DNA from 2 places in the Streptomyces sp. NPDC101181 genome. Region 2 is predicted to be linked to the other one. Evidence: riboswitches for the same ligand, from Rfam matches in the RefSeq annotation. Region 2 holds a riboswitch; the other holds the start of a gene.
What was found. Region 2 has a riboswitch for S-adenosylmethionine ahead of ACIRRU_RS18145 (aminotransferase class V-fold PLP-dependent enzyme). Riboswitches for the same ligand answer to the same signal wherever they lie in the genome.

Region 1 (14,791 bases), on a different contig from region 2:
CCGACTGCATGACCTTCTCCAGCAGCGGGATCAGGTCCTTGACGCTGCCGACCTTCGAGTTGACGATCAGGATGTACGGGTCGTCGAGCGACGCCTCCATACGCTCCATGTCGGTGGCGAAGTACGCCGAGATGTAGCCCTTGTCGAAGCGCATACCCTCGGTGAGCTCCAGCTCCAGACCGAAGGTCTGGGACTCCTCGACGGTGATGACGCCTTCCTTGCCGACCTTGTCCATCGCCTCGGCGATCTTCGCGCCGATCTCGGTGTCGGCGGCGGAGATGGAGGCCGTCGAAGCGATCTGCTCCTTGGTCTCCACGTCCTTGGCCTGCTCCAGCAGGGCGGCGGAGACGGCCTCGACGGCCTTCTCGATGCCTCGCTTGAGGGCCATCGGGTTGGCGCCGGCGGCGACGTTGCGCAGGCCCTCGCGGACGAGCGCCTGGGCGAGAACGGTGGCGGTGGTCGTACCGTCGCCGGCTACGTCGTCCGTCTTCTTGGCGACCTCCTTGACGAGCTCCGCACCGATCTTCTCGTACGGGTCCTCGAGCTCGATCTCCTTGGCGATGGAAACACCATCGTTGGTGATCGTGGGCGCGCCCCACTTCTTCTCGAGGACGACGTTACGGCCCTTGGGGCCGAGGGTGACCTTGACGGCGTCGGCGAGCTGGTTCATCCCGCGCTCGAGACCGCGCCGTGCCTCCTCGTCGAACGCGATGATCTTGGCCATGTGAAGTGGTCCTCCCGGACAGGGGTGGATTGCTCCGGACCGAGGGGCGCCCGCGACGGACGGCCTGCCTGCGGGGTGGTTCCTTGCCCCACCGCGCCTGCGGGCCTCACCGGCCCGGTCCAAGTTCTGTCACTCTCACCTGGAGAGTGCTAACGCCAATGATTAGCACTCGACCCCCGAGAGTGCAAGCGCCTTCGGGGAGTACCCGCCACGCCCCGCGCCCCACGCGGCCCCGCCCGCGAAGCCGCGCGCCCCGGGACGCGCGCAGGGCCCGATCCCCTGATCCGGGGTCGGGCCCTGCGTGCGTGAGTGGTGTCGTCGGACGACCGCGCCGAACTCAGCCGACGGCGAGCTTGACCATGTCGGCCTGGGGCCCCTTCTGGCCCTGCGAGATCTCGAATTCAACTCGCTGACCCTCTTCGAGGGTGCGGTACCCGTCCATCTGGATCGCGCTGTAGTGGACGAAAACATCCGCACCACCGTCGACCGCGATGAAGCCGTACCCCTTCTCCGCGTTGAACCACTTGACGGTGCCCTGAGCCATGCCCAACTCCCCTATTACTGGCCCTTGCACGGGACCGCACTTCGCGGGCCCGGGTCGCGACCCACCCTCCGACAGGAGAGGGTGCGCGGCGCCGTAGCGCGTCGACCGCGGCTGAATGTATCCGCCCAACTGCCCTCTGCAACAGGTCAATCGGACGAGAATTCCGGGCACGGAAGAACGCCCGAATATGCGGGAGTGCCGAAATTTACGGGCAAGTCGGGCCAGGCAAAGGGCACTTAAGCCGCAAGAGGTCCACGTACTTTGGCTGCTTCTTATCGGGGCCGGGCGCGTTCTCATATGCGGGCGGCACGAGCAGCGGAGGGGCGTTCCCCAACTGTACCGCGCTCAACCATGCAGAATTGCCCCCTCCGCTTGTGGCGCGGAGGGGGCAACAGGGGCCGGGCGGCCGGGGGCCGCGGGCGGGGAGGCGGTCAGCAGCCGCCGGCCACGGCCGGGATGATCGAGACACCGGCGCCGTCGGGCGTGGCCGCGTCCAGGCCGCCCTCGAAGCGCACGTCGTCGTCGTTGACGTAGACGTTGACGAAGCGGCGCAGCTTGCCCTGGTCGTCCAGGACGCGGGCGGCGATGCCCGGGTGGTCCTTCTCCAGGGACTCGATGACCTCGGAGAGCTTCGCCCCCTCCGCCGTGACCTCGGCCTGGCCGCCCGTGTACGTACGCAGGATGGTGGGGATGCGGACCTTGACGCTCATGGTGGTGCCCTTCTTCCTTCGTTACGGGGTGGTCAGGCGGAGGCGAGACCGGCGGCGCGGAACGCGTCCAGGCTCGGCTTGATGGTCGCCGTGGCCTGCGACGTCGGGGCGACCGCGTCGAGCGTCTTGAGCCCGTCGCCGGTGTTCAGCACGACGGTGGTGAGCGAGGGGTCGATCACCCCCGCCTCGATCAGCTTCTTCGTCACGCCGAGCGTGACCCCGCCCGCCGTCTCACCGAAGATGCCCTCGGTGCGGGCCAGCAGCTTGATCGCCTCGACGACCTTCTCGTCGTCCACGTCGTCCACCGCGCCGCCGGTGCGGCGGGCGATGTCCAGGACGTAGGGGCCGTCCGCGGGGTTGCCGATGGCCAGGGACTTGGCGATGGTGTTCGGCTTCTGGGGACGTACGACGTCGTGCCCGGCCTTGAAGGCGGCGGCGACCGGGGAGCACCCCTCGGCCTGCGCGCCGAAGATCCGGTACGGCCTGTCCTCGACCAGGCCGAGCCTGATCAGCTCCTGGAACCCCTTGTCGATCTTGGTCAGCTGGGAGCCGGAGGCGATCGGGATGACGATCTGGTCGGGCAGCCGCCAGCCGAGCTGCTCGCAGATCTCGTACGCCAGGGTCTTGGAGCCCTCGCCGTAGTACGGGCGGAGGTTGACGTTCACGAAGCCCCAGCCCTCGCCGAGCGGGTCACCGATCAGCTCCGAGCAGAAGCGGTTCACGTCGTCGTAGTTGCCCTCGATGCCGACCAGCTCACCGCCGTACACCGCGGCCATGACGACCTTGCCCTGCTCCAGGTCGTGCGGGATGAACACGCACGAGCGCAGTCCGGCGCGGGCGGCCGCAGCGCCGACGGCACCGGCCAGGTTGCCCGTGGAGGAGCAGGAGAGCGTGGTGAAACCGAAGGCGCGGGCCGCCTCGACGGCGATCGCGACGACGCGGTCCTTGAAGGAGTGCGTCGGGTTGCCGGAGTCGTCCTTCACGTACAGGCCGCCGGTGACGCCCAGCTCGCGGGCGAGGTTGTCGGCCCTGACCAGCTTGGTGAAGCCGGGGTTCAGGTTGGGCTTCTCCGCGACGTCGGCCGGGACCGGCAGCAGCGGGGCGTAGCGCCAGATGTTGTCCGGACCGGCCTCGATGCGCCTGCGCAGCTCCTCCGGGTCACCGGCGGGCAGGTCGTAGGCCACTTCCAGCGGCCCGAAACAGGAGGCGCAGGCGAAGAGCGGGCCGAGCGCGAAACGCTCGCCGCACTCGCGGCAGGAGAGTGCCGCGGCGGGACCGAGGTCGACTGTCGGGGCGGCGGAAGCGGAGGTTCCTGCGACGGTCTGAACAGCCATGATGGCGGAGGCCCTTTCTCCTCATCTTCCTCGCGACGCGTTTCGCCACGAGACGGAATTGGCACCTTCCCCACCGTGACCTCGCGGTCGGCAGGAGGGTTGCCGGGACTTCAACGGGCCGTTCCCTCAGTCCCTCTGGATGAGCTCTGTGGCACCGGATCTTCGATCCGGGCGTTTATGTGCGCTCCGACCCCGACATGCGGCGGTCATCCGCGTTGTTCAAGACTGTAACCGAAGCACCCCACCGTCGAGACAGCCGTCCGAACCGCGAGATGGATCACACCCAGGGAGAGCCGACCGTGCTGGAAGAGGTGGAACGCTGGCTGACCAGGCGTTCCTGGTCGTCCGCCGACCGCCCGCTGACCCGCCTCACCGAGGTCCGGGCCGCCGACCCGCACCGCTCGTCGGTGAGCGTGGTGCTGCCCGCGCTGAACGAGGAGGCGACGGTCGGGGCGATCGTGGAGACCATCCGGCGCGAGCTTATGGAGCGGGTCCGGCTGGTCGACGAGCTGGTCGTGATCGACTCCGGCTCCACCGACGCCACCGCCGCCGTCGCCGCCGCGGCGGGCGCCCGGGTGGTCCACCGGGACGCGATCCTGCCGCGGATCCCGGCCCTGCCCGGCAAGGGCGAGGTGCTGTGGCGGTCACTCCTGGTGACCAGCGGCGAGATCGTCTGCTTCGTCGACGCCGACCTCAAGGACTTCTCCGCGGACTTCGTCTCGGGCACGGTCGGACCACTGCTCACCGACCCGTCCGTGCAGTTCGTGAAGGCGATGTACGACCGTCCGCTCGGGGACAGCGCGGGGCAGGGCGGCCGGGTGACCGAGCTGGTGGCGCGGCCGCTGCTCAATCTGCACTGGCCGCTGCTGGCCGGGTTCGTGCAGCCGCTGGGCGGGGAGTACGCGGTGCGGCGCTCGCTGCTGGAGCGGCTGCCGTTCCCGGTCGGTTACGGGGTGGAGCTGGGGCTGCTGGTGGACGCGCTGCACACCGTGGGCCTGGACGCGATGGGCCAGGTCGACGTCGGCGTACGCGTCCACCGCCACCAGGACGGGCAGGCGCTGGGCCGGATGGCGGCGGCGATCTACCGCACCGCCCAGCTCCGGCTGTCCCGGGGCCATCTGGTGCGGCCCGCGCTGACCCAGTTCGAACGTGGCGAGGGCGGCTTCGTGCCCCGTACCCACGCGGTGGACACCGAGGAGCGGCCGCCGATGCGGGAGATCGCGGAGTACGCGGCACGCCACGCCGCGTGAGGACGCTCACCGGTCCCCGGCACGCGCGTTTGGCGGCTTCCCTCACGGGCTAGGTTCCGCTCATGGTCACCGAGCACGCCGAAAACACCGGCCCGTCCACCGCCCAGGTCCTCGTCGCGTCCAACCGCGGCCCCATCACGTACACCCTGGGTGAGGACGGGACACTCGACGCCAAGCGCGGCGGCGGCGGTCTCGTCTCCGGGCTGAGCGCCGTCGACGACAAGCTGTGGGTCTGCGCCGCCCTCGGCGACGGCGACCGCGAGGCGGTGCGGCGCGGGGTCGGCGAGCCGGGCGTGCGGATGCTGGACATCGACGCCGGAACGCACGCCGACGCCTACAACGGCATCGCCAACTCCGTGCTCTGGTTCGTCCACCACCTGCTCTACCAGACGCCCGTGGAGCCGGTCTTCGACGCGGAGTTCCGCCGGCAGTGGGCCTCCTACGAGGCGTACAACCGGGCCTTCGCCGAGGCGCTGGCCGAGGAGGCGGGGCCGGAGGCGGCGGTCCTGGTGCAGGACTACCACCTGGCCCTGGTCCCCGGGATGCTCCGCGAGCTGCGCCCGGACCTGCGGATCGGCCATTTCTCGCACACCCCGTGGGCGCCCGTCGACTACTTCCGGCTGCTCCCCGACGACATCGCGGAGCAGTTGCTGCGCGGCATCCTCGGCGCGGACCGGGCCGCGTTCCTGACCCGGCGCTGGGCGGACGCGTTCATCGGCTGCTGCACGGAGATCCTCGGCGGCACCGGCCGGACCAGGATCGGGGTGCACGGGCTGGGGGCCGACGCGGACTTCCTGCGGCGGCGCTCGCAGGAGCCGGACGTGGAGCAGCGGATGGTGTCGCTGCGGGAGCAGATCGGCGAGGGCCGCAAAACCGTCGTCCGGGTGGACCGCACCGAGCTGTCCAAGAACATCGTGCGCGGCCTGCACGCGTACCGCACGCTGCTGGAGACCCGCCCCGAGTGGCGCGAGCGCGTCGTCCACGTCGCCTTCGCCTACCCCTCCCGCCAAGACCTCGCCGTCTACCGCGACTACACGGCGGCCGTGCAGACGCTGGCCACGGAGATCAACGGGGCGTACGGGACGGAGAGCTGGACGCCGGTCGTCCTCCACGTGAAGGACGACTTCGCCCGCTCGCTCGCCGCCTACCGGCTGGCGGACGTGGCCCTGGTCAACCCGATCCGCGACGGTATGAACCTGGTCGCCAAGGAGGTCCCGGTCGTCTCCGACCAGGGCTGCGCGCTGGTGCTGTCGCGGGAGGCGGGGGCCTACGAGGAGCTGGGCGAGGACGCGATCGTGGTGAACCCGTACGACGTGACGGGCACCGCCGAGGCGCTGCACGAGGCCCTGACGATGAGCGGCGACGAGCGGTCGGGCCGCACGAAGCGCCTGGCCGAGGCGGCGACCGCGCTCCCGCCGCAGCAGTGGTTCCTCGACCAGCTGGAGGCGCTGCGGCAGGGGTAGGCGGCCGGGGCCGGGCACCCGGTCACTCCGGGCGGTCCGCCGGGGCCGGGCATCCGGCGGCTACAGGCGGTCCGCCAGTGCCGCCAGGAAGTCCACCACCGCGGCCGGGCCCGGCACCAACAGGTCCGCCCGCTCGGCCAGTTCGGGCACCTCGCCGCTGCCACTGCACACCAGCAGGCCGGGGATACCGCCCTCTCCCCCGGTGCGCAGCTTCTCCACCGCGGCGAACGCGGCGAGGTCCCCGAGGTCGTCGCCCGCGTACACCACGGACCCGGCGTCCAGCTCGGCGACGTACTCCGCGAGCGCGACGCCCTTGTCCATGCCGGGCGGGCGCAACTCCAGCACCAGGCGGCCCGGTTCGACGATCAGCCCGTGCCGGGCGGCCAGTTCGCCGAGGGGGCCGCGCAGCGACTCGAAGGCCGCCTGCGGGTCCTCGGCACGCCGGGTGTGGACGGCGACGGCCTGCCCCTTCTCCTCGATCCAGGTGCCGTGCCAGGCACCGAACTCGTCCAGCACGCCCGGGAGTTCGGCACGCACGGCGTGGATACCCGGGTGCGGGGCGGGAGCGTGGACGGTGCCCGTCACCGCGTCCCAGCGCTCGGCACCGTAGTGCCCGAGGACGACGAGGCGCTCCAGGCCGGGGACGTCCGCGAAGCCGCCGTGGCGCACGGCGACACCCGCCGGGCGGCCGGTGATCACCGCGATGGCGGCGACCTTGGGCGCGAGCGCGGCGAGCGCGCTCACCGCGCCGGGGTGGGCGCGGGCCTGCTCGGGGTCCGGGACGATGTCGGCGAGCGTGCCGTCGAAGTCGAGCGCGACGACCGCGCGGTCGGGGCGGGCGAGGACGGCGCTGAGCCCCTCGCGGCCTGCCGGGGTGGTCGGGGTCGGAAGGTCTTCCGCGTGACTGCCCATGGGTCGAGCCTAGCGGGGCGCGCTCCCGACGGCCCAGGCCCCTCGGGCGACCGGGGAACGCCCCGGCGCGGGCTCCGCGCGCCGCGGTCGAGGGCGGCCGCTCAGCGTCTGCCCCGCCGGGTGTGCCGCAGCCCGCGCAGGCGGTTCACCGTGACCGGGTCCTCCCGCAGCGCCCGCTCGTCCTCGATGAGCGCGTTCAGCAGCTGGTAGTAGCGGACCGGCGAGATCCCCAGCTCCTCGCGGATCGCCCGCTCCTTCGCACCCGGCCCCGCCCAGGGCCGCCGCTCCAGGGCGAGCACCGCCCGGCTCCGTGCGGAGAGGCCCCCGGGACGCTCGACGCGTTCGTCACGCTCGCCGCGGGCGGCGTCCTCGACGCGGTCGGCACCGGGGGCGGGATCAGGGTCGGGCGCGGGGTCGGCGGCGGGGTCGGGAGCGGTCATGCCAGCCAACCTAACGCCCGCCTCCGACACCGGCACCGGCTACCGGCACCGGCCAGCGGCCACCGGCACCGGCTGCTGTCGGCACCGGCTGCCGGTCCTACTCGGCGGCCTCCGCCTGCCTCGCCTCCGTGGATATCCCGCCGAGCACGCTCTCGGGGTTGCTGCCCGGCTCGACCGCCTCGCCGATCCTCTTCTTGACCGTGTCGCTCACGGTGGCCCAGGAGGTCTTGCCGAACGGGGGCAGCGTGGAGTTCGGCAGGGCCGCCAGGAACTCGGTCAGCTTCTGGTGCTTCTTGTCCGACTCCATCGCCGCGGAGGCCGTGCCGGTGACCGGGAGCAGGTCGTACTCGTCGGCGAAGGTGAGGACGTTCTCGTCGGAGTACGCGTAGTCGAGGAACTTCCCGATCTCCTTGCGGTGACCGTTCGCCTTGAAGCCCATCATCCAGTCGGCGACGCCCATGGAGCCCTCGGCGGGCCCGTCGGCACCGGGCAGCGGCACCATGCCGACCTTGATGCCCTTGGCCTCGGCCTCGTCCATCAGCGTCGGGTGGCCGTTGAGCATGCCGACGTCACCCGCGGTGAACGCCTCGAAGGCCTTGGCCCGGTCGAGCTTGCCCGGGGCGACGGGGCCGGTGAGGCCCTTGCCGACCAGGTTGTCCCGCAGCCAGCGGAAGGTGTTGATGTTCGCGGTCGAGTCGATGTCGTACGCGCCGACCTCGTCGGTGTAGCCGCCGCCACCGCTGAGCAGCCACATCAGGGTCTCGGCCTGCGCCTCCTCCTGGCCGAGCGGCAGGGCGAAGGGGTATTCGACGCCCTTCGCCTTGAGCGCGGCGGCGTCGGCCGCGATGTCGTCCCAGGTCTCGGGGGCGTCCAGACCCGCCTGGCCGAAGAGCTTCTCGTTGTAGAAGAGCAGCCGGGTGCTGGCGACGAAGGGCAGCCCGTACAGCGTGCCGTCGACCCGGCCCGCGTCGGTCAGCGAGGGGAGGAAGTTGGCGGAGGTGCGGATGGCGAGCGTCTCGTCCGCGCTGTAGAGCTTGCCGTCCTTGGCGTAGTCCGCGTACGCGCCGATCTGGGCGATGTCGGGGGCGTCGCCCGCCTTCACCATCTCGGCGACCTCGCGGTCGACGTCCTTCCAGGACAGGACGGTGACCTCGACCTTGATGCCGGGGTTCTCCCGCTCGAAGCCGGACGCGACACCACTCCAGTACTTCTCGGAGCTGTTGGCGGCGCCGGTGCCGTAGTCGGCGGCCACCAGCTTCAGGGTGACGTCACCCGAGCCGCTGCCACCGCCGCCGCAGCCGGACACCGCTGCCGTCATTCCCAGCGCGGCCACCGCCGCGGTCAGACCCATCAAGCGCCGCTGCACAGCCTCGCCCATCCTCGTCGGTCGCCTTGCTCACGGCCGGTGCGCACGGCGTCGCCACGCGGCCGCCCGCGCGGCTGTGGTACAGCCGTTATTTCCGGTACACCGTCCGGATGAACTGCGATTTTCCCCTATGGCCGAGGCAGTGGTCTACCTGGGTGGCGTATCGCTTCGGCAACGTATCGAGGCCGCGATCAGGCCCTTCGGGCGTCAACTGGCGTGCGCGCCCTGGCAGTCCGGCGACCCCTGCCCGTATCTTGGTCCAGACCTTCGGCGCGGATCCCCGCCGATCCCGGTCACCATTTCGTCGCTTTACGGTGCATACTGCCGCGCCTTCACCCGTTCCTCATTTTGTATGGGTGCGCAACAAACAGCGCTAGTGGACTAGACCTTTTAGGGGTCGGCGGGCGAAACTGTCTCCCGTGAGACATGTCATCGCCCTCGATGTGGGCGGCACCGGAATGAAGGCCGCACTGGTCGGGACCGACGGCACGCTCCTCCACGAGGCGCGGCGGGCCACCGGCCGGGAGCGCGGCGCCGACGCGGTCGTCGAGACCATCCTCGGCTTCGCCGCGGAGCTGCGCGCCCACGGCGAGAAGCACTTCGGCGAGAGCGCCGCCGCCGCGGGCGTCGCCGTCCCCGGGATCGTCGACGCCGAACGGGGCGTCGCGGTGTACGCCGCGAACCTGGGCTGGCGCGACGTACCGCTGCGCGCCCTGCTCGGCGAGCGGCTCGGCTCCCTCCCCGTCGCCCTCGGCCACGACGTGCGCACCGGCGGGCTCGCCGAGGGGCGGATCGGGGCCGGGCGGGGCACGGACCGCTTCCTGTTCGTCCCGCTGGGCACCGGGATCGCCGGCGCCATCGGCATCGGGGGCGCCATCGAGGCGGGCGCCCACGGGTACGCGGGCGAGATCGGCCACATCGTGGTCCGCCCGGACGGGCCCGACTGCGGCTGCGGCCAGCGCGGCTGTCTGGAGACCCTGGCCTCCGCCGCCGCGGTGACCCGGGCCTGGGCCGCGGCCTCCGGGGACCCCGAGGCGGACGCCGCGGACTGCGCGAAGGCCGTCGAGTCCGGCGACCCGGCGGCGATCGCGGTCTGGGCCGACGCGGTCGACGCGCTCGCCGCGGGGCTGGTCACCGCGCTCACCCTGCTGGACCCGCGCCGCATCATCATCGGTGGCGGGCTCGCCGAGGCCGGGGAAACCTTGTTCACACCACTGCGTGCGGCCGTCGAGGAACGCGTCACGTTCCAGAAGCAGCCCCACATCGTCCCGGCGGCCCTCGGGGACACCGCCGGATGCCTGGGCGCGGGGCTGCTCGCCTGGGATCTACTCTCCACGGAGGTTTCCGCCTGATGGCCGGACGCGCAGCAGACAGCACCGTTCTCGCCGGCGCCCGGGTGGTGCTCCCCACCGGCACCGTCGAGGACGGCCGGGTGACCGTCGAGGGCTCGCGGATCTCCGCACACGCGCCCGAGGGCGCACGGACCCTGGACCTGACCGGCCACTGGGTGGTCCCCGGCTTCGTGGACATGCACAACCACGGCGGCGGCGGCGCCTCCTTCACCTCCGGCACCGTGGACGAGGTCCTCACCGGCATCCGTACGCACCGCGAGCACGGCACCACCACCCTGGTCGCCTCCACGGTCACCGGAGAGATGGACTTCCTGGCCCGGCGCGCGGGGATCCTGTCCGAGCTGGTCGAGCAGGGCGACCTGGCCGGCATCCACTTCGAGGGCCCGTTCATCTCGCCGTGCCGCAAGGGCGCCCACAGCGAGCAGCTGCTGCGCTACCCGGACCCGGCCGAGGTCCGCACACTGGTCGACGCCGGGCGGGGCGCCGCCCGCATGGTCACCCTCGCCACCGAACTGCCGGGCGGCATCGACTCCGTACGGCTCCTGGCCGAGCTCGGCGTCATCGCCGCCATCGGCCACACGGACGCCACCTACGAGCAGACCGTCGAGGCCATCGACGCGGGCGCGACCGTCGCCACGCACCTGTTCAACGCGATGCCCCCGCTCGCCCACCGCGAGCCCGGCCCGATCGCCGCCCTCCTGGAGGACGACCGGATCACCGTCGAACTGATCAACGACGGCACCCATCTGCACCCGGCGGTCCTGGAGCTGGCCTACCGCCACAAGGGCGCGGGCCGGGTCGCGCTGATCACCGACGCGATGGACGCGGCGGGCTTCGGCGACGGCGAATACCAGCTCGGCCCGCTCGCGGTCGAGGTCCGCGACGGGGTGGCCCGGCTGGTCGAGGGCGGCTCGATCGCGGGCTCCACACTCACGCTGGACACCGCGTTCAGGCGGGCCGTCACCCTCGACGAGATCCCCGTGGAGGACGTCGTCCGGTCCATCTCCGCCAACCCGGCGCGGCTGCTCGGCGTCTACGACCGGGTCGGCTCGCTGGACGCGGGCAAGGACGCGGACCTGGTCGTCCTGGACGAGGACTTCGTCCTCAAGGGCGTGATGCGCCAGGGCGAGTGGATCGTCGAGCCCAAGACGGCCTGAGGCCTGCGGGCGGGGCCCTCAGGACGCGCGGTACGGGCGGGGACCCGCAGGCCGTGAGGATGGGCCGGGGGCCCGCAGGACGTTCACCACGTAACGAAGCGATGGCGGTCGGCGCCCGGGGCTGGGCCGACCGCCATCGCTTTGACATGATCATCAACAGCGCGGGCCGCGAGCGACCACGCGCACCGCCGCGGCCGGTGGCCCGGCCCCCGCGCCAGACCCGCCACAGCCCCCGCGACAGACCCCGGGGCCCCGCACCGAGGAGGGAGCGGCCGAGGTGATCCTGACCGTCACGCTCAACACCGCGCTCGACGTGACATACACCGTCGACGCGCTCGTCCCGCACGGCAGCCACCGGGTCGACGAGGTCATCGAGCGCCCCGGCGGCAAGGGCCTCAACGTCGCCCGGGTCCTCGGCGCACTCGGCCACGACACCGTGGTCACCGGCTTCGTCGGCGGCGCGACCGGGGACGTCCTGCGCTCCCTGCTCGCCCCGCTCCCGCCGCGCGACGCCCTCGTCCCCGTCGCCGGGAACACCCGCCGCACGCTCGCGATCACCGACCGCTCCACCGGCGACACCACCCAGCTCAACGAGCCCGGACCGCACGTGGGCCCCGCCGAATGGGACGCCTTCCTCGGCCGCTACACCGGACTCCTCGCGGACGCGGAAGCGGTCGCGCTCTGCGGCTCCCTGCCGCCCGGCATCCACGTGGGGGCCTACGCCGAGCTGGTCCGGGCCGCCCGCGCCGCCGCCGTACCCGTGCTCCTGGACACCAGCGGCGAGCCCCTGCGCCGGGGCGTCGCCGCCCGCCCGGACCTGGTCAAGCCGAACGCGGAGGAGCTGGCCCGGCTGACCGGGGCCCGTGAACCGCTGCGCGCCGCCGGGGACGCCCGCCGCCGCGGGGCGCACGCCGTCGTCGCCTCGCTCGGCCCCGAAGGCGTGCTCGCCGTCACCCCCGAGGGGACCTGGCGGGCCGCCCCGCCCGCACCGGTCCGCGGCAACCCGACCGGTGCGGGCGACTCCGCGGTGGCCGGGCTGCTGTCCGCCCTGGCCGAGGGGCTGGACTGGCCGGAGCGGCTCGCCCGCGCGGTGGCCCTGTCGGCGGCGACGGTCCTGGCCCCGGCGGCCGGGGAGTTCGACGCGGCGGCCTACGCGGAGCTGCTGGGGCGCGTCACGGTGGAGCCGCACGCGCCGACGCCCTGAGACGCCGCCGGACACGCCGACGCCCCGGGCGCCCTGGGGCGGACATGCCGACGCCCCGGCCACCGGGCGGTGGTCGGGGCGTGGGCCGGGCCCGCCGGGCGGGGTCAGTTCTTGATGTGTCCCGCCTTCAGCTCCAGCTGGTCGAGGTTGGCGTCGCACTCGTCGCCCGTCTCGCAGGACAGCCTGAGGGTGTTGGAACCCTCGTCGAGCTGGACGTAGGCGTAGGTGTTCGTCCAGCCCTTCTCCAGGTCGCCCTCTTCGGCCTGCGCGAAGTTCTTCATGTTGATGGAGCGCGGCTGCTGCGCGTTGACGGTCAGGGTCGTCTTGGCGTCCTTGCCGGGCACGCCGTACGTCACGTACAGGGTGTACGCCCCGGCCTCGGGGACCTCGACGGTCCAGGTGGCCGAGCGGCCGACCTCGTTGAGGTTGATGTAGTTGCCGTTCGCGCCCTTGGCGCCCTCGACGCTGCTGTCGAGCGACGCCGAGCCGCCCAGCGTCAGCGTCGCCGCGTCCTGCTTGGGAAGCTCGACCGGCTTGGGCGTCTCCTCGGGCTTCTGCGACTCCGGCTTCTTCGACTCCTCGACCTGGCCGGAGGAGCCCTGCGAGGAGGACGCCTCGCTGCCCTTGCCGTCCTTGCCGCCGTCGTCGCCGGTGAGCAGGGCCGCGCCGATGCCGACGAGGACGACCGCGACCACGGCGACCGCCGCGATCAGGAGCACCCTGGTGTTCGGGCCGCCCCGGCCACCGGACCCACCCCGGCCGCCGGTCCCGCCCCGGGCGCCGGACCCGCCGCCGCCCGGCACCGAGCCGTGCTGCGCGGTGGTCGGACCGCCGTAGGTCTCGGGGGCCGCGTACTGCGGGTTCGGTTGGTTGTACTGCTGCGCGGGCTGGCCGTAGCTCTGCTGGGGCGGGTAGCCGTAGCCGCCCTGCTGCTGCCCGTACTGACGCTCGCCGACCGCCCGCACCTGGTTGTAGGACGTCCGCGGCACGCCCGGCTGCGCGGCCGGACCCGGGTAGCCGTACCCGCCCTGGCGGGGCGGCTGGGCGCCTGCCGCCTGTCCGTCCGCGTACAGGTAGCCGAACGGATCGTCTTCCTCGGGCTTGCTCGCGCCGTTGTTCCCGGCCGTCATCCCTGGGTCACTCCTCACCATCTCGCCAGCCGTCGCCGACCGGCCGAGCCTACCCCGAACGGAGCACAGCCCGAATGGCGATCTTGGTCCGGCAGGGCCCCGGGGAACGCGTACGGGGTAGGGGAGGAACAGCTCCGTGAACGTCAGCCGGCCCGGCGGTGAACCTTGGACCGGGACCGCTTCTCCACGTACATCCGCTGGTCGGCGGAGCGCAGGACCTCTTCCGCGGTCATCCCGCAGGCGGCCCAGCCGATGCCGAAGCTCGCGCCGACCCGGACCGCGCGACCATCGACCCTTATGGGCGGAATGATGGCATTTCTCAGGCGAACGGCCAGGTCAGCGGCGTCCGCCGCCCCGAGGCCGTCGGCGAGGACGACGAATTCGTCACCCCCGAGCCGGGCGACGGTGTCACCGTCCCGCACACAGGTGGTCAGCCGCCGGGCCACCTCGATCAGGACGGCGTCACCGGTGTGGTGCCCGAAGCGGTCGTTGATGGACTTGAAGCCGTCCAGGTCGCAGAAGAGGACCGCGAGCCCCTTCGTCCCGTCGTCGCGCTCCGGGTCCGGGGCCACGGCGTGCACATGGTGGTCGTAGGGACCGCCGCCGGGCAGCGCCTCCCCTTCGTACCCGTCGGCGCGGTAGCCGTGGGTGAGGGAGGACTCGACGTCCCCGTACGCCGCGTCGAGCGCCTCGATCGCGGTCGCGGCCGGGGCGTGGGGGCGCTCGCAGATGCGGGCGCTGAGCCGGGCCCGCAGCTCGGCGCTGTTGGGCAGCCCGGTCAGCGCGTCGTGCGAGGCGCGGTGCGCGAGGTTCAGCTCGTGCCGCTTGCGCTCCTCGATGTCCTCGACGTGGGTGAGCAGGAAGCGCGGCCCGTCCGCGGCGTCGGCGACCACCGAGTTGCGCAGGGAGACCCAGAGGTACGTACCGTCCCGGCGGCTCAGCCGCAGCTCGGCCCGGCCGCCCTCGGCGGAGGTCCGCAGCAGGGTGCCGATGTCCTCGGGATGGACCAGGTCGGCGAAGGAGTGGCGGCGCAGCACGGAGGCGGGGCGGCCCAGCAGCCGGCACAGCGCGTCGTTGGTGCGCAGCAGCCTGCCGCGCTGGTCGCCGCCGATCTCGGCGATGGCCATACCGCTGGGCGCGTACTCGAAGGCCTGCCGGAAGGACTCCTCACTGGCCCGCAGCGCCTGCTGCTCCCGCTCCAGGCG
Region 2 (14,791 bases):
GTGGCGGGGTTCGCGGCGGGGTTCCTCTACGCGTGGGTGCGGTACGGGCGGAGGACTAGAGTGAGGACTCCAGCCACGGCCACCGAGGGAGACAGCCAGCCGTGATCACCGCGATCGTGCTCATCAAGACCAGCGTGGACCGGATTCCGGAGATCGCCGAGGCCATCGCGGCGCTGGACAGCGTCAGCGAGGTCTTCTCCGTCACCGGTACCTACGACCTGATCGCCATGGTCCGGGTCGCCCGTCACGACGACCTCGCCGACATCATCCCCGGCCGGATCAGCAAGATCCCGGGCGTCGAGGGCACCGACACCCACGTGGCGTTCCGGACCTACTCCCAGCACGACCTGGAAGCCGCGTTCGCCATCGGCCTCGACGCGTAGCTCCGGCGCACCCCGGCCGGGGAGGGGCCTCGCGCCCGTCCCCGGCCGGCCGGTGTGCGCGGCCCTCAGACCTGCGGGGCCTCGCCGCGGTCCGGGACGCAGCGGCCGTCCTCGGTGCGGTAGCGCCACCGGGCGCCCTCGCGGACCAGCTCGGCGACCGCGCCCAGGAACCGGTCGATGTGCTCGTCCGGCGTACCCGCCCCGAAGCTCACCCGGATCGCGTTCAGCGACCGCTCGCCCGGCCCGGCCTCCGGGGCGCCGCACTCCCCCGCCTCCTGCGGGTCGCTGCCGAGCAGGGTGCGCACCAGCGGGTGGGCGCAGAAGAGGCCGTCGCGCACGCCGATGCCGTACTCTGCGGAGAGGGCGGCGGCGAAGTGCGAGCTGTTCCAGCCGCTCACCACGAAGGAGATGACGCCGACCCGGGGCGCGTCGTCGCCGAACAGGGACAGCACCCGGACCTCGGGGACCTCGGCCAGCCCCTGGCGGACCCGGGACACCAGCCGCTGCTCCCGGGCGACCAGCTGGTCGAAGCCCGTCTCGGTCAGCGCCTTGCAGGCGGAGGCGATGGCGTAGACGCCGATGACGTTGGGCGAACCGGCCTCGTGGCGGGCGGCCGTGGTGTGCCAGTCGACATCGACGCCCCCGTCGGCGCGCCGGGCGACCTTGCGGGAGGCGCCGCCGCCCGCGAGATACGGCTCGGCGGCCTGGAGCCAGTCGGCGCGCCCGGCCAGCACCCCGGAGCCGAACGGCGCGTAGAGCTTGTGGCCGGAGAACGCCACCCAGTCGACGTCCAGGGCGGCGAGGTCGACGGGGTGGTGGGGCGCGAGCTGGGCGGCGTCCAGGACGATCCGGGCTCCGTGCGCGTGGGCGGCGGCGGCCAGTTCCCGCACCGGCCACAGCTCGCCGGTCACGTTGGAGGCGCCTGTGACGCAGACCAGGGCGGGGCCCCGGGGGTCGCGAGCGGCCAGCGCGCGCTCCAGGGACTCGACGGCCGCGCCCGGGGTGCGGGGCGCGTCGAGGTAGGTGACACGGGTGTCGCGCCAGGGCAGCAGCGAGGCGTGGTGCTCGGTCTCGTAGACGAACACCTGGCAGTCCGCAGGGAGGGCGGCGGCCAGCAGGTTGAGGGAGTCGGTGGTGGAGCGGGTGAAGACGACCTGGTCGTCGGCGCGGCAGCCGAGGAACTCCGCGACCGTGCGGCGGCTGTTCTCGAAGAGGTCGGTGGAGAGCTGCGAGAGGTAGCCCGCCCCGCGGTGGACGCTGCCGTAGTACGGGGCGTACGCGGCGACGTCGTCCCAGACCCGCTGGAGGGCGGGGGCGCTGGCGGCGTAGTCGAGCGCGGCGTAGGTGACCTCCCCGCCGGTGACGAGCGGAACGGTGACGTCCTGGCCCAGGACGGGCAGCGGGGCACAGACCGACGAGTCGAGGGCAGCGGTGGGGACAGACATGGTGAACTCCCGTAACAGGCAGGCGAAATCCCCGCGCCGGCGGACGCGCGGCGGCGCGAAGGGGGAAGGAAGAAGAGGGTGCGCGGAATAAGGGCGGTCGGCAGTCTGACGACAGGCCCTAGCGCATTCGCTTGCTCACAGAAGACTCCCTAGGGACCAGGACCCCGGGGGCTGGCATCCGCTGGATGCCGAGGGGCCCGCGCTTGCCGCAGACCTCGCTGCCTGCGGCCTGGTCTTCACCCGGGGCACCCCGCCACGGACGGAGGGTTGCCGGACAGCGGGCCGGGGCCGTAGTCGCTGTCACTCATGACCTGCGCAGCATCTTGCCATACGTGTGCGCACACGCAAGGCGCGGTCCGGCATCCGGACCGCGCCCCGCGTCGCACCGCGCCCGCGGCGGCCTCCCTCAGGCGTTGCTGGCGGCCACCCACCGCTCCAGCGCCCGCTTGGCCGCCCCGGAGTCGATGGACGCGGCCGCCACCGTGATCTTCGCGGCGAGCTGTTCGCTCAGCGTCCCGGGGCCCGGGTCCAGCGCCACCAGCGCCGCCGCCGCGTTGAGCAGCACCGCCTCCCGCACCGCGCCGCTCTCGCCGTCCAGCAGGCGGCGGGCCACATCCGCGTTGTACGAGGCGTCGGCGCCTCGGAGCGCCTCGACCGGGACGATCGGCAGCCCGACGTCGCGCGGGTCGAACGGCTCCTCGCGGACCGCGCCGTCCCGGACCACCCAGACCCGGGAGGTGGCGGTGGTGGTCAGCTCGTCGAGTCCGTCGTCGCCGCGGAAGACCAGGGCGGAGTTGCCCCGGTCCGACAGCACGCCCGCCACGATGGGCGCCATCCGGGCGTCGGCCACCCCGACGGCCTGGGCGCGCACCTGGGCCGGGTTGGTGAGGGGGCCCAGGATGTTGAACGTGGTCTGCGCGCCGAGTTCCCTGCGGGCCTTGGCGGCGTGGCGCAGGGCCGGGTGGAACTTCACCGCGAAGCAGAAGGTGATGCCCGCCTGTTCGGCGACCTCGACGACCCGCCGCGGCGTCAGCTCCAGGTTGACGCCGAGCTTCTCCAGCACGTCGGAGGAGCCGCTGGCGGAGGAGGCGGCCCGGTTGCCGTGCTTGACGACCTTGGCGCCGGTGCCCGCGATGACGATCGCGGACATGGTGGAGATGTTGACCGTCTTGGCGAGGTCGCCGCCGGTACCGACGATGTCGACGGTGCGGCCGGGCACCTCGATGGTGTTGGCGTGCGCGTACATGGCGCGCACCAGGCCGGTGACCTCCTCCACGGTCTCGCCCTTGGCCCGCAGGGCCACGGCGAACCCGGCGATCTGCGCGTCGGTCGCCTCCCCGCTCATGATGCGGTCCATGGCCCAGGCGGTCTCCTCGGAGCTGAGGTCCTCGCCGCGCAGCAGGGGGTTCAGCAGGCCGGGCCAGGAGCGGTCCGCCACGCTGTCGCCGCCGCTCGGGGTCACAACGTTCATGGTCCGCTCCAGGGTCCACAGCCGGTCAGAAGGATGGCTCCACCCTATCCAGCACCCGGACCGCGAAGAGCCCCGTCCATCGAATGGACGGGGCTCTCGCGGTGGCGGTCAGCTCAGGTGATCAGTGGTGGCCGTGGCCCTCCGTGATCTCCTTGTACTCCTGAGCGGTGGGCTTGGCGATCTGGCTGCTCTCGCCGTAGTAGCCCTTGCTGAGCCTGGCGCGCACCCGCTGGACCGGGGAGATCTTGCGCTTGACACCGTTCTCGTCGACCTCGGGGCCCAGTTCGACCGGCTGGTACTGCTCGTGGGCGGTGAGCGTGTGCAGCTTCCCGGGGGCGAGCGGCTCGTGCACCTCCACGAACTCACCGTGCGGCAGGCGCTTGATGATGCCGGTCTCGCGCCCGTGCAGCACCTTGTCCCGGTCGCGGCGCTGGAGGCCGAGGCAGATCCGCCGGGTGACGATGAACGCGATGACCGGTCCGACGAAGAAGAAGATCCGGACGAACCAGGAGATGGCGTTGATCGACAGGTGGAAGTGCGTGGCCCACAGGTCGTTGCCACCGCCGATGAGGCCGATGAAGTACGCCGTGATCCAGGCGACGCCCAGAGCCGTACGGGTCGGGGCGTTGCGCGGGCGGTCCAGGATGTGGTGCTCGCGCTTGTCCCCGGTGATCCAGGACTCCAGGAACGGGTACACCGCGGGGAGCGAGAGCACCAGCCCGAACAGGACCAGCGGGATGAACACGCCCAGGTTGAGCGTGTGGCCCCAGTAGCTGATCTCCCAGCCCGGCATCACACGGACCAGACCCTCGGCGAAGCCCATGTACCAGTCGGGCTGGGCGCCGGTGGACACCTGGTCCGGGCGGTAGGGGCCGAGCGCCCAGATCGGGTTGATCGTGGCGATGGCGGAGATGATCGCGATGATGCCGAAGACCAGGAAGAAGAAGCCCCCGGCCTTAGCCATGTACACCGGCAGCAGCGGCATGCCGACGACGTTCTTGTTGGTCTTGCCGGGACCCGCGAACTGCGTGTGCTTGTGGTAGAAGACCAGGATCAGGTGGGCCACCAGCAGGCCGAGCATGATGCCCGGCAGCAGCAGGATGTGGATCGAGTAGAACCGGGCCACGAAGTCGTGGCCGGGGAACTCGCCGCCGAACAGGAACATCGAGATGTACGTACCGACGATCGGCACGGACAGGATCGCGCCCTGGGTGAAGCGGACACCCGTACCGGAGAGCAGGTCGTCCGGGAGGGAGTAGCCGGTGAAGCCGGTGAACATGCCGAGGACGAACAGCAGGAAGCCGAACACCCAGTTGATCTCGCGCGGCTTGCGGAAGGCGCCCGTGAAGAAGACGCGCATCATGTGCACGAACATGCCGGCCAGGAAGATCAGCGCGGCCCAGTGGTGGATCTGCCGCACGAGCAGACCGCCGCGGACCTCGAAGCTGATCTTCAGCGTGGAGGCGTAGGCCTCCGACATCCGGATGCCCTGCATGGGCTCGTACGGGCCGTGGTAGACGACCTCGTTCATGCTCGGCTGGAAGAACAGCGTCAGGTACACACCCGTGAGGATGATGATGATGAAGCTGTAGAGCGCGACCTCGCCCAGCATGAAGGACCAGTGGTCCGGGAAGATCTTGCGCATGTTGGCCTTGGCCAGGCCGTAGATGCCCAGCCGGCCGTCGGCCCAGTCGGCGACCCGCTCACCGGCCGGTGCCTTGCGCTGCCCCGCCTGACCGGCGGGCGGGTTCGTTGTCGCAGTACTCATCCGCGCTCCCAGAAGGACGGGCCGACGGGCTCGTCGAAGTCGCCGAGCGCCTCAAGGTTGCCGTCGCTGTTCACGCCGATCCGCAGCTGCGGAAGGGGGTGACCGGCCGGACCGAAGATGACACGGGCGCCGTCGGAGAGGTCGAAGGTGGACTGGTGGCACGGGCAGAGCACGTGGTGTGTCTGCTGCTCGTACAGGCTGATCGGGCAGCCGACGTGGGTGCAGATCTTGGAGAACGCCACGATGCCCTCGTGGGCCCACTCGCGCTGGCGCTTGTCCTTGATGTCGTCCGGCTCGATGCGGACGATCATCAGGGCGGCCTTGGCGATCTGCGTCAGGAAGTCGTGCGCGTCCTCCTCCAGCCCTTCGGGCTTGGCGAAGGTCAGCGACCCCACGGGGACGTGCTCGGGACGGAGCGGCTCGCCGGTGTTGACGTTGACGAGCAGCTTGCCCTTGGCCCACATCGTGGTGCGGAGCTTCTTCTCCGGCAGCGGACCGAGGTCGCGCAGCAGCACCACACCGGAGAGCGGCACCAGGGCCAGCGCGCCGAACATGGTGTTGCGGATCAGCTTGCGCCGGCCGAACCCGGACTCCTCGGCGCCGGCCTTGAAGTCGGCCAGCACCTGGGCCTTGACCTCGGGCGTCGCCTCGATGGGGTGGCGCTCGGCGGGCATCTCCACGTCGGACATCAGGGTGCGCGCCCAGTGGACGGCGCCCGCGCCGATGAAGAAGAGCGCGAAGCCCAGGGTGAGGCCCAGGGAGAAGTTGAGCGAGCTCACGTGACCGAAGGGCCAGATGTAGACGATCTGGTCCACCGGGAAGATGACGTAGGAGGCGATGAAGCCCACCGTCGCCAGCATCGAGAGGACGAACATGAACGCGACGGCCCGCTCGGAGCGGCGAGCGGCGCCTTCGTCGAGGTCCTGGACGCGCGGCTGGTGAGCCGGGAGCCCCGGGTCGGCGAACGGGTCGGCCGTACCCTCCACCGCGCCGTGCGCGGTCTCCTGCGCTGCGGGCAGGTTGGCTTCTGGAATCTGTTGGCTACTCATGACTTCTTGGCCTTAGCGGTGTGGGCCGCGACCCAGATGGCAACTGCGATGAGCGCACCGAGTCCGAAGATCCAGGCGAACAGGCCTTCGCTGACCGGACCCAGGCCGCCGAGGGCGAGGCCGCCGGGGCTCTCCGACTCCGAACCGTTCACGGTCTGGATGTAGGCGATGATGTCCTTCTTCTCCTGCTCCGGCAGCGTGGTGTCCGGGAAGGAGGGCATGGACTGCGGGCCGGTCTGCATGGCCTCGTAGATGTGCTTCGGGCTCACGCCTTCGAGGTCCGGGGCGTACTTGCCGTGTGTCAGCGCGCCGCCCTTGCCCGTGAAGTTGTGGCACTGGGCGCAGTTGTTGCGGAACAGCTCGCCGCCCTTGGCGACGTCCGCTCCGGCCGGGTCGACCTGCTTGTCGGTCGGCGTGATCGGACCGGCGCCGAGCGAAGCGACGTACGCCGCGAGCTGGTCGATCTCCGCCTGGGTGTAGATGACCTTCTTCTTCGGTACCTGGGCGCCCGGCTGCTGCGCGGGCATGCGTCCCGTACCGACCTGGAAGTCCACGGCGGCGGAGCCGACGCCCACGAGGGACGGTCCGTCGGTGGTGCCCTGACCGCCGGTTCCGTGGCAGCTGGCGCAGCCTACGGCGTAGAGCTTCTTGCCCTCTTCGATGGCGAGGGACTGGGCGGTTTCATCGGCCTGCGCCTTGCCCGCAGGCGCAAACGCGGCGTACAGCCCCCCGGTGGCCGCCAGCGCGAGGAGTAGTACGACGACCGCCGCCAGCGGATGGCGTCGTCGTGCGGAGAGCTTTTTCACGGATTACCCCGGTGTCAGGATCTTCTGCGTCGATGGTGGGCGGGTGCGAACCCGGTTACTTGATCATGTAGATCGTGGCGAACAGGCCGATCCACACAACATCGACGAAGTGCCAGTAATAGGACACGACGATGGCTGAGGTGGCCTGTTCGTGGGTGAACCTCTTGGCCGCGTACGTCCTGCCGAGGACGAGCAGGAAGGCGATGAGCCCGCCTGCCACGTGCAGTCCGTGGAAGCCGGTGGTCAGGTAGAACACCGACCCGTACGGGCCCGAGGAGAGGGAGAGCCCCGCGTGCTTGACCAGCTCCACGTACTCCAGGACCTGACCGCCGACGAAGATCGAACCCATCACGAAGGTGATGATGAACCAGGTGCGGAGCTTCTTCACATCGCCCCGCTCGGCGGCGAAGACGCCGAGCTGGCAGGTGAGGGAGGAGAGCACCAGGATCGTGGTGTTCGTCGCCGAGAACGGGAAGTTCAGATGGCCGGCCATCTCCTTCCAGTACTCGGGTCCCGTCACCGATCGCAGGGTGAAGTACATCGCGAAGAGGGCCGCGAAGAACATCAGCTCGGAACTCAACCAGATGATGGTTCCGACGCTGGTGAGGTTCGGCCGATTGACCGACGGGTGCGCGTGCCCGGTTTCTACTGTCGTTGCTGTCGCCACGACCGACATTATGTCGGTCGCTTATCCCGCCCTCACTCCGGGGGGTGCCGTTCGGTGTGTCAGCCCCGTGTGTCCTGCCCGAACGGCCCATCGAATCGTCGCCATTACCGGTGCTGACGAGGGCTCCGGCGGAGTACGATCCGCGCATCGGTTCATGCCCCGAGAGCCCCGACGACGCCGATGTCACGGAGGAACAATGCAGGCGACCGCCACGGTCCTGGTGTACAGCGACGACGCCAACATCCGCGAGCAGGTGAGGCTGGCCGCCGGTCGCAGGCCTGCCGCGGACGTGCCACCGGTGGAGTTCCTGGAGTGCGCGACCCTTCCGGCCGTCCTGGCGGCCCTGGACGGGGGCGGCGTCGACGTCTGCGTGCTGGACGGCGAGACGGCTCCCGTCGGCGGCATGGGCGTCTGCCGGCAGATCAAGGACGAGATCTACGACTGCCCCCCGGTGCTGCTGCTGATGGGCCGCCCGCAGGACGCCTGGCTGGCCACCTGGAGCCGCGCGGAGTCCGCGGTGACGCTGCCGGTGGACCCGGTGGAGTTCACCGACGCGCTGGCGGCGCTGCTGCGCCGCCGGCTCGCCGTGGAGGCCTGAGCGGCCTCTGGGGCCCTGAGGGCCCTCCGCTTCGCCGGGGGCGTCCCCGGGGGCCCGGCTCAGACGTGGGGACGCAGCCGGGCGGTCTGGAGCGTCTGCGGGCTGTCCGGCACTCCCTCGTGGAGGGCGCTGCCCTTCTGCCACTTCTCCCAGGAGAGGTTCCAGTCGCCGAACCCGTTGCCGAACGGGTCCATGTCCTCGCCCGCGCTGCCGACGACCTTGACGATGTCGCCCTCGCGGACGGTGTCGAAGAACCACTGGGCGTTGCCGGTGCTCATGCCCGTGCAGCCGTGGCTGACGTTGGCGCTGCCCTGCGAGCCGACGGACCAGGGGGCGGCGTGCACGTACTCCCCGCTCCAGGTCACCCGGGTGGCCCAGTAGACGGGCAGGTCGTAGGACTCCGACGAGCCCGCGGCGATGCCGATGCTCTCCCCGCGCATCCGTACGAACTGCTCCTTGCCCAGCACCACCTTGACGCCGTTGCGGGTGGAGAAGCCGGGCTTGCCGGTGGTGACCGGAATGGTGTTGATCACCTCTCCGTTGCGGAGCACCGTCATGGAGTGGTCCGAGGCGTCCGTGACGGCCTCGATCCGGTCGCCGGTGGTGAGCTTGAGGGGCTTGGCCTCGGCTCCGTACAGGGCGTTGGTGACCTTGATGCCCGTGAGGTTGGAGCGCACCTCGATGGTGGCGTTGGCGGGCCAGTAGTCCTTCGGGCGGTAGTGCAGCTTCTTGTCGTCGACCCAGTACCAGGCGCCGGTGGCCGCCGGGGTGGAGCGCACCTTGAGGGCCCGCTCGACCGTGGCGCGGGCGGCCTTGTCGGTGATGGGGGCGCTGAGTTCGGCGGTGATGGGCTGCCCGACGCCGTAGGTGCCCGCCTCCGGGCCGAAGGCGACCTTCAGCAGCTTCTTGGGCGCGGAGGTGTCGAAGGAGAGCGTACGCACGCCGGGATCGCCGTCGCCGTTCTCCGTGGAGACCCTGACGGTGTATCCGGTCCCGGCCGCGAGCGGGGCGGTGGAGCGCCACCGCCGCCCGTCCGCCGAGAGCTCGCCCGCCAGGTGGCGGCCCCCGGTGTCGACGGCGCTCACGTCGGTGATGCGGCCCTCGTCGCCCTTGACGGTGACTTCCAGCGGCTTGTCGGGGTCGGCCTTCCGGTTCTTGGCCGGTCCGTTGAAGGAGACCTGGTCGCTCGCGTCGTACGGCTTCGTCGAGAGCGGGTGCCCGTCGGGCGAGCCACAGGCGGTCGCACCCGCGGCGAGGGTCACGACCAGGAGGGTGCAGCTCACTACGGTGCGGATGCGCGGCGTGTGGTTCATGAAGCCACGCTATGAAGGTTCATCCGATCCAGCGCGTTCAGTGACTGCAAACGAGCGAAAGGCCCGCGTCGCCTTCGGCGGAGCGGGCCTTTCGTGGTGTACCGGGTGTCACCCCTGGCGGGGTGTCACTGGGTCTGGTTCTCACCCCGGTAGTACTCGTAGACCCAGCCGAACAGGCCGACCAGGAGCAGCGGGGCGGAGAAGTACATCAGCCACCATCCGACGGCGACGCCGAGGAAGGCGAAGGCGCCGCCGACCGCCAGGGCGAGCGGCTGCCAGCTGTGCGGGGAGAAGAACCCGAGCTCGCCCGCCTCGTCGGCGACATCCGCCTCCTTGTCGTCCTGCGCCATCGCGTCGACCCGCTTGGCCGTGAAGGCCAGGTAGAAGCCGATCATGACGGACAGGCCGAAGGCCAGGAAGAGGGCGGTGGTGCCGACCGGCTCCTTCGACCACACGCCGTAGACCACGGCCATGGCGAGGATGAAGACGCTCAGCCAGATGAACATCTGTCCCTGGATCTTCACTTGCCTGCCTCCTTGCCGCCGGCGAGGGCCTTGTCCGACGCGGAGTGGTGATCGAGCTGTTCCAGCGCCGCGATCTCCGGGTGGTGCAGGTCGAACGCCGGGGATTCGGAGCGGATCCGCGGCAGCGTGAGGAAGTTGTGCCGCGGCGGCGGGCAGGAAGTCGCCCACTCCAGCGAGCGGCCGTAGCCCCACGGGTCGTCGACCTCGACCTTCTTGCCGTACTTGGCGGTCTTCCAGACGTTGTAGAAGAACGGCAGCATCGACAGGCCGAGCACGAAGGAGGAGATCGTGGAGATCGTGTTCAGGGCGGTGAAGCCGTCGGCGGCGAGGTAGTCCGCGTAACGACGGGGCATGCCCTCGGCGCCGAGCCAGTGCTGCACCAGGAACGTGCCGTGGAAGCCCACGAACAGGGTCCAGAACGTGATCTTCCCGAGTCGCTCGTCCAGCATCTTGCCGGTGAACTTCGGCCACCAGAAGTGGAAGCCGGAGAACATCGCGAAGACCACGGTGCCGAAGATGACGTAGTGGAAGTGCGCGACGACGAAGTACGAGTCGGAGACGTGGAAGTCCATCGGGGGCGAGGCCAGGATGACGCCGGTCAGACCACCGAAGGTGAAGGTGATCAGGAAGCCGACGGCCCAGAGCATCGGTGTCTCGAAGGACAACGACCCCTTCCACATCGTGCCGATCCAGTTGAAGAACTTCACCCCGGTCGGTACGGCGATGAGGAAGGTCATGAAGGAGAAGAACGGCAGCAGCACGCCGCCCGTCACATACATGTGGTGCGCCCACACCGTCACCGAGAGACCGGCGATGGCGATCGTCGCGGCGATCAGACCGATGTAGCCGAACATCGGCTTGCGGCTGAATACCGGAATGACCTCGGAAATGATGCCGAAGAACGGCAACGCGATGATGTACACCTCTGGATGTCCGAAGAACCAGAAGAGATGTTGCCAGAGCAACGCGCCGCCGTTGGAGGCGTCGAAGACGTGGGCGCCGAATTTACGGTCCGCCTCCAAGGCGAACAGCGCGGCGGCCAGCACCGGGAAGGCCAGCAGGACCAGGACACCGGTCAGCAGGACGTTCCAGGTGAAGATCGGCATGCGGAACATCGTCATGCCGGGGGCGCGCATGCAGATGATCGTGGTGATGAAGTTGACCGAGCCGAGGATGGTGCCGAAGCCGGAGAAGGCCAGACCCATGATCCACATGTCGGCGCCGATCCCCGGGGAGCGGACCGCGTCGTTCAGCGGCGCGTAGGCGAACCAGCCGAAGTCGGCCGCGCCCTGCGGGGTCAGGAAGCCCGCCACCGCGATGAGCGAGCCGAAGAGGTACAGCCAGTACGCGAACATGTTCAGCCGCGGGAACGCCACGTCGGGCGCGCCGATCTGGAGCGGCATGATCCAGTTCGCGAATCCGGCGAACAGCGGCGTCGCGAACATCAGCAGCATGATCGTGCCGTGCATCGTGAACGCCTGGTTGAACTGCTCGTTCGACATGATCTGCGTGCCGGGGCGAGCGAGCTCGGCGCGCATGAAGAGCGCCATGAGTCCGCCGATGATGAAGAAGGCGAACGACGTGACCAGGTAGAGCGTGCCGATCGTCTTGTGGTCAGTGGTGGTCATCCACTTGATCACGACGTTTCCCGGCTGCTTGCGCCGTACGGGCAGCTCGTCCTCGTACGAGTCGTCTGCCGGTGCGGCACCCTGAGGTTCGTTGAGGATGCTCACAGTTGCTTCTTCTCCGAGTTCCTGGCTGGGTCCGTCTGCTCGATGCCCGCCGGGACGTAACCCGTCTGGCCCTTCTCAGCCAGCTCCTTGAGGTGCTGCTGGTACCGCTCCGGGGAGACGACCTTGACGTTGAAGAGCATCCGGGAGTGGTCGACGCCACACAGCTCGGCGCACTTGCCCATGAAGGTGCCCTCGCGGTTGGGGGTCACCTCGAACACGTTGGTGTGCCCCGGGATGACGTCCTGCTTCATCAGGAACGGCACCACCCAGAAGGAGTGGATGACGTCACGCGAGGTGAGGACGAAGCGGACCTTCTCCCCCTTCGGCAGCCACAGGGTCGGACCCGGGTTGCCGTTCTGCGGGTTGCGGGTTCCGGGGATGCCCACGTCGTAGACGCCGCCCGCGCCCTCGGGGAAGTCCTTCTGGAACTTGTCGGGAATGGCGTCGAGTTCCTTGGGGATCTCGGGGCCCGCCGCGGGCTGGCCCTCCACCTTCTCGATGTAGTTGAAGCCCCAGCTCCACTGGTAGCCGACCACGTTGACGGTGTGGGCGGGCTTGTCGGAGAGTTCGAGGAGCTTCGACTCATCCCGCGCGGTGAAGTAGAACAGCACCGAGACGATGATGAGCGGAACCACTGTGTACAACGCCTCGATGGGCATGTTGTACCTGGTCTGCGGAGGTACCTCCACCTTGGTCCGGCTGCGCCGGTGGAAGAAGACGCTCCAGAGGATCAGCCCCCAGACAAGGACACCCGTGACGAGCGCTGCCGCCCACGAGCCTTGCCAGAGGGAGAGGATCCGAGGGGCCTCTTCCGTTACCGGGGTGGGCATACCGAGGCGGGGAAAATCCTCCCAGTTGTATGAACAACCGGAGGCCGTCGCCAGGACCAGGCCCGCAGTCAGCACCTGCGGCAGCTTCCGCCGCATCGGGCGCCGCGACGAGCGGTCGGAGCCGTTGGGACTCACGTAGCGCCTTCCCGAGAGTCTCGCCCGCACGGCCGGCGCGCCCGTATGTCTCTGGTCGGTCGCCGCCCTGACGCGGGCAGGGGTTTGGATGTTTATGCGGACCAAACCCTACTGGACGCTATTTGGGGTCGCGCGGGGAGGGTGCCCAACGCGCCGCCCGACTCCCCGAAGGGGTGGAATCGGGTCCTCCGGCCCCCGTCTGACGGCCACTCGCCCGGCCCGGACGGGCGGCGCCGCCGAGGTCGGGGCGGGTGCGGGCTAGCGTGGTGGCGTGCCCTACTTCGACGCCGCATCGGCCGTTCCCCTGCATCCCGTCGCACGCCAGGCGCTGCTTGCCGCGCTGGACGAGGGGTGGGCCGACCCCGCCCGCCTGTACCGGGAGGGGCGGCGGGCCCGGCTGCTGCTGGACGCGGCGCGGGAGGCGGCGGCGGAGGCGGTCGGCTGCCGTCCGGACGAGCTGGTGTTCACCCCTTCGGGGACGTCCTCGGTGCACGCGGGAATGGCCGGGGCGCTTTCGGGGCGTCGGCGTGTCGGCCGTCATCTGGTGGTCTCGGCGGTGGAGCACTCCTCGGTGCTCCACTCGGCGGCGGCCCACGAGGCCGGGGGCGGCTCGTTCACCGAGGTGCCCGTGGACCGTACAGGGGCGGTGGACCCGGCGGCGTACGCCGGGGCGCTGCGGGCGGACACCGCGCTGGCCTGCCTCCAGTCGGCCAATCACGAGGTGGGCACCGAACAGCCGGTGGCCGAGGTCGCCGCGGGCTGCGCGGAGGCGGGGGTGCCGCTGCTGGTGGACGCGGCCCAGTCGCTCGGCTGGGGGCCGGTGGCGAGCGGCTGGTCGCTGCTGACGGCGAGCGCGCACAAGTGGGGCGGTCCGGCCGGGGTCGGGCTGCTCGCCGTCCGCAAGGGGACCCGCTTCGCGCTCCCGGGTCCGGCCGGGGAGCGGGAGTCGGGCCGGTCGCCCGGCTTCGAGAACCTGCCCGCGATCGTGGCGGCGGCGGCCTCGCTGCGCGCGGTCAGGGCCGAGGCGGCGGCGGAGGCGGAGCGGCTGCGGGCCCTGGTGGACCGGATCAGGTCCGAGGTGGCGCGGCGGGTGCCCGATGTGGAGGTGGTGGGCGATCCGGAGCGGCGGCTGCCGCATCTGGTCACCTTCTCCTGTCTCTATGTCGACGGGGAGACCCTGCTGCACGAGCTGGACCGGAGGGAGTTCTCCGTGTCGTCCGGTTCGTCCTGCACCAGCAGCACGCTGACGCCCAGCCATGTGCTGAAGGCGATGGGCGTGCTCTCGGAGGGCAATGTGCGGGTGTCGCTGCCGCCGGGCACGGCCGGGGCGGACGTGGACCGCTTCCTGGAGGTGCTTCCCGGGGTGGTCGCGGACGTACGGACCCGGCTCGGCGCCCCCGTCTCCGCTCCCCCGCCGCCCGCGGCTCCCGCTCCCGGCGCCTCCCTGGTGGTCGACGCGCTGGGCCGCCGCTGCCCCGTCCCGGTGATCGAACTCGCAAAGGTGATCGGAGAGGTGGCGGTGGGCGCCACGGTGACGGTGCTCGCCGACGACGAGGCGGCGCGGCTGGACATCCCGGCCTGGTGCGAGATGCGGGGCCAGGAGTACGTGGGCGAGGAGCCGGCGGACCGGGGCTCGGCCTATGTGGTCCGCCGGCTCGGCTGATCAGGCCAGGTGCTGCCGGACCTCCGCCGCGGCCTCGTGGCCGTACGCCTTGGTGAAGCGGTCCATGAAGGTGGAGCGGCGCAGGGTGTACTCCTGGGTGCCGACCGTCTCGATGACCAGGGTGGCGAGCATGCAGCCGACCTGGGCGGCGCGCTCCAGGCCGACGCCCCAGGCGAGGCCGGAGAGGAAGCCCGCGCGGAAGGCGTCGCCGACGCCGGTGGGGTCGGCCTTGGTCTCCTCCTCGGGGCAGCCGACCTCGATGACCGGCTCGCCGGCCCGCTCGATCCGGACGCCGCGCGGGCCGAGGGTGGTGACGCGGTGGCCGACCTTGCCGAGGATCTCCTCGTCGCTCCAGCCGGTCTTGGACTCGATGAGCCCCTTCTCGTACTCGTTGGAGAAGAGGTAC

Region 1: another riboswitch for S-adenosylmethionine. It lies ahead of thrC (threonine synthase); the one in region 2 lies ahead of ACIRRU_RS18145 (aminotransferase class V-fold PLP-dependent enzyme).

What each region holds. Positions count from the first base shown of each region.
Region 1 covers NZ_JBIWOX010000002.1:161,077-175,867, reverse strand. Annotated here, with positions in the region: gene groL (chaperonin GroEL) at 1-724, opposite strand, end outside; gene ACIRRU_RS04395 (cold-shock protein) at 1,062-1,268, opposite strand; gene ACIRRU_RS04390 (MoaD/ThiS family protein) at 1,700-1,978, opposite strand; gene thrC (threonine synthase) at 2,011-3,312, opposite strand; SAM riboswitch class I at 3,331-3,458, opposite strand; gene ACIRRU_RS04380 (glucosyl-3-phosphoglycerate synthase) at 3,612-4,562, shown strand; gene ACIRRU_RS04375 (trehalose-6-phosphate synthase) at 4,625-6,025, shown strand; gene otsB (trehalose-phosphatase) at 6,086-6,937, opposite strand; gene ACIRRU_RS04365 (DUF3263 domain-containing protein) at 7,039-7,377, opposite strand; gene ACIRRU_RS04360 (extracellular solute-binding protein) at 7,475-8,728, opposite strand; gene ACIRRU_RS04355 (ROK family protein) at 9,202-10,095, shown strand; gene nagA (N-acetylglucosamine-6-phosphate deacetylase) at 10,095-11,252, shown strand; gene ACIRRU_RS04345 (1-phosphofructokinase family hexose kinase) at 11,530-12,456, shown strand; gene ACIRRU_RS04340 (carbohydrate-binding protein) at 12,561-13,586, opposite strand; gene cdgB (diguanylate cyclase CdgB) at 13,730-14,791, opposite strand, start outside.
Region 2 covers NZ_JBIWOX010000011.1:108,216-123,006, forward strand. Annotated here, with positions in the region: gene ACIRRU_RS18135 (rhomboid family intramembrane serine protease) at 1-105, shown strand, start outside; gene ACIRRU_RS18140 (Lrp/AsnC family transcriptional regulator) at 102-383, shown strand; gene ACIRRU_RS18145 (aminotransferase class V-fold PLP-dependent enzyme) at 449-1,828, opposite strand; SAM riboswitch class IV at 2,023-2,140, opposite strand; gene trpD (anthranilate phosphoribosyltransferase) at 2,235-3,299, opposite strand; gene ACIRRU_RS18155 (cytochrome bc complex cytochrome b subunit) at 3,421-5,067, opposite strand; gene ACIRRU_RS18160 (Rieske 2Fe-2S domain-containing protein) at 5,064-6,116, opposite strand; gene ACIRRU_RS18165 (c-type cytochrome) at 6,113-6,922, opposite strand; gene ACIRRU_RS18170 (heme-copper oxidase subunit III) at 6,978-7,598, opposite strand; gene ACIRRU_RS18175 (hypothetical protein) at 7,786-8,187, shown strand; gene ACIRRU_RS18180 (Ig-like domain-containing protein) at 8,247-9,500, opposite strand; gene ACIRRU_RS18185 (cytochrome c oxidase subunit 4) at 9,626-10,024, opposite strand; gene ctaD (cytochrome c oxidase subunit I) at 10,021-11,757, opposite strand; gene coxB (cytochrome c oxidase subunit II) at 11,754-12,722, opposite strand; gene ACIRRU_RS18200 (cysteine desulfurase/sulfurtransferase TusA family protein) at 12,994-14,385, shown strand; gene ACIRRU_RS18205 (carbohydrate kinase family protein) at 14,386-14,791, opposite strand, start outside.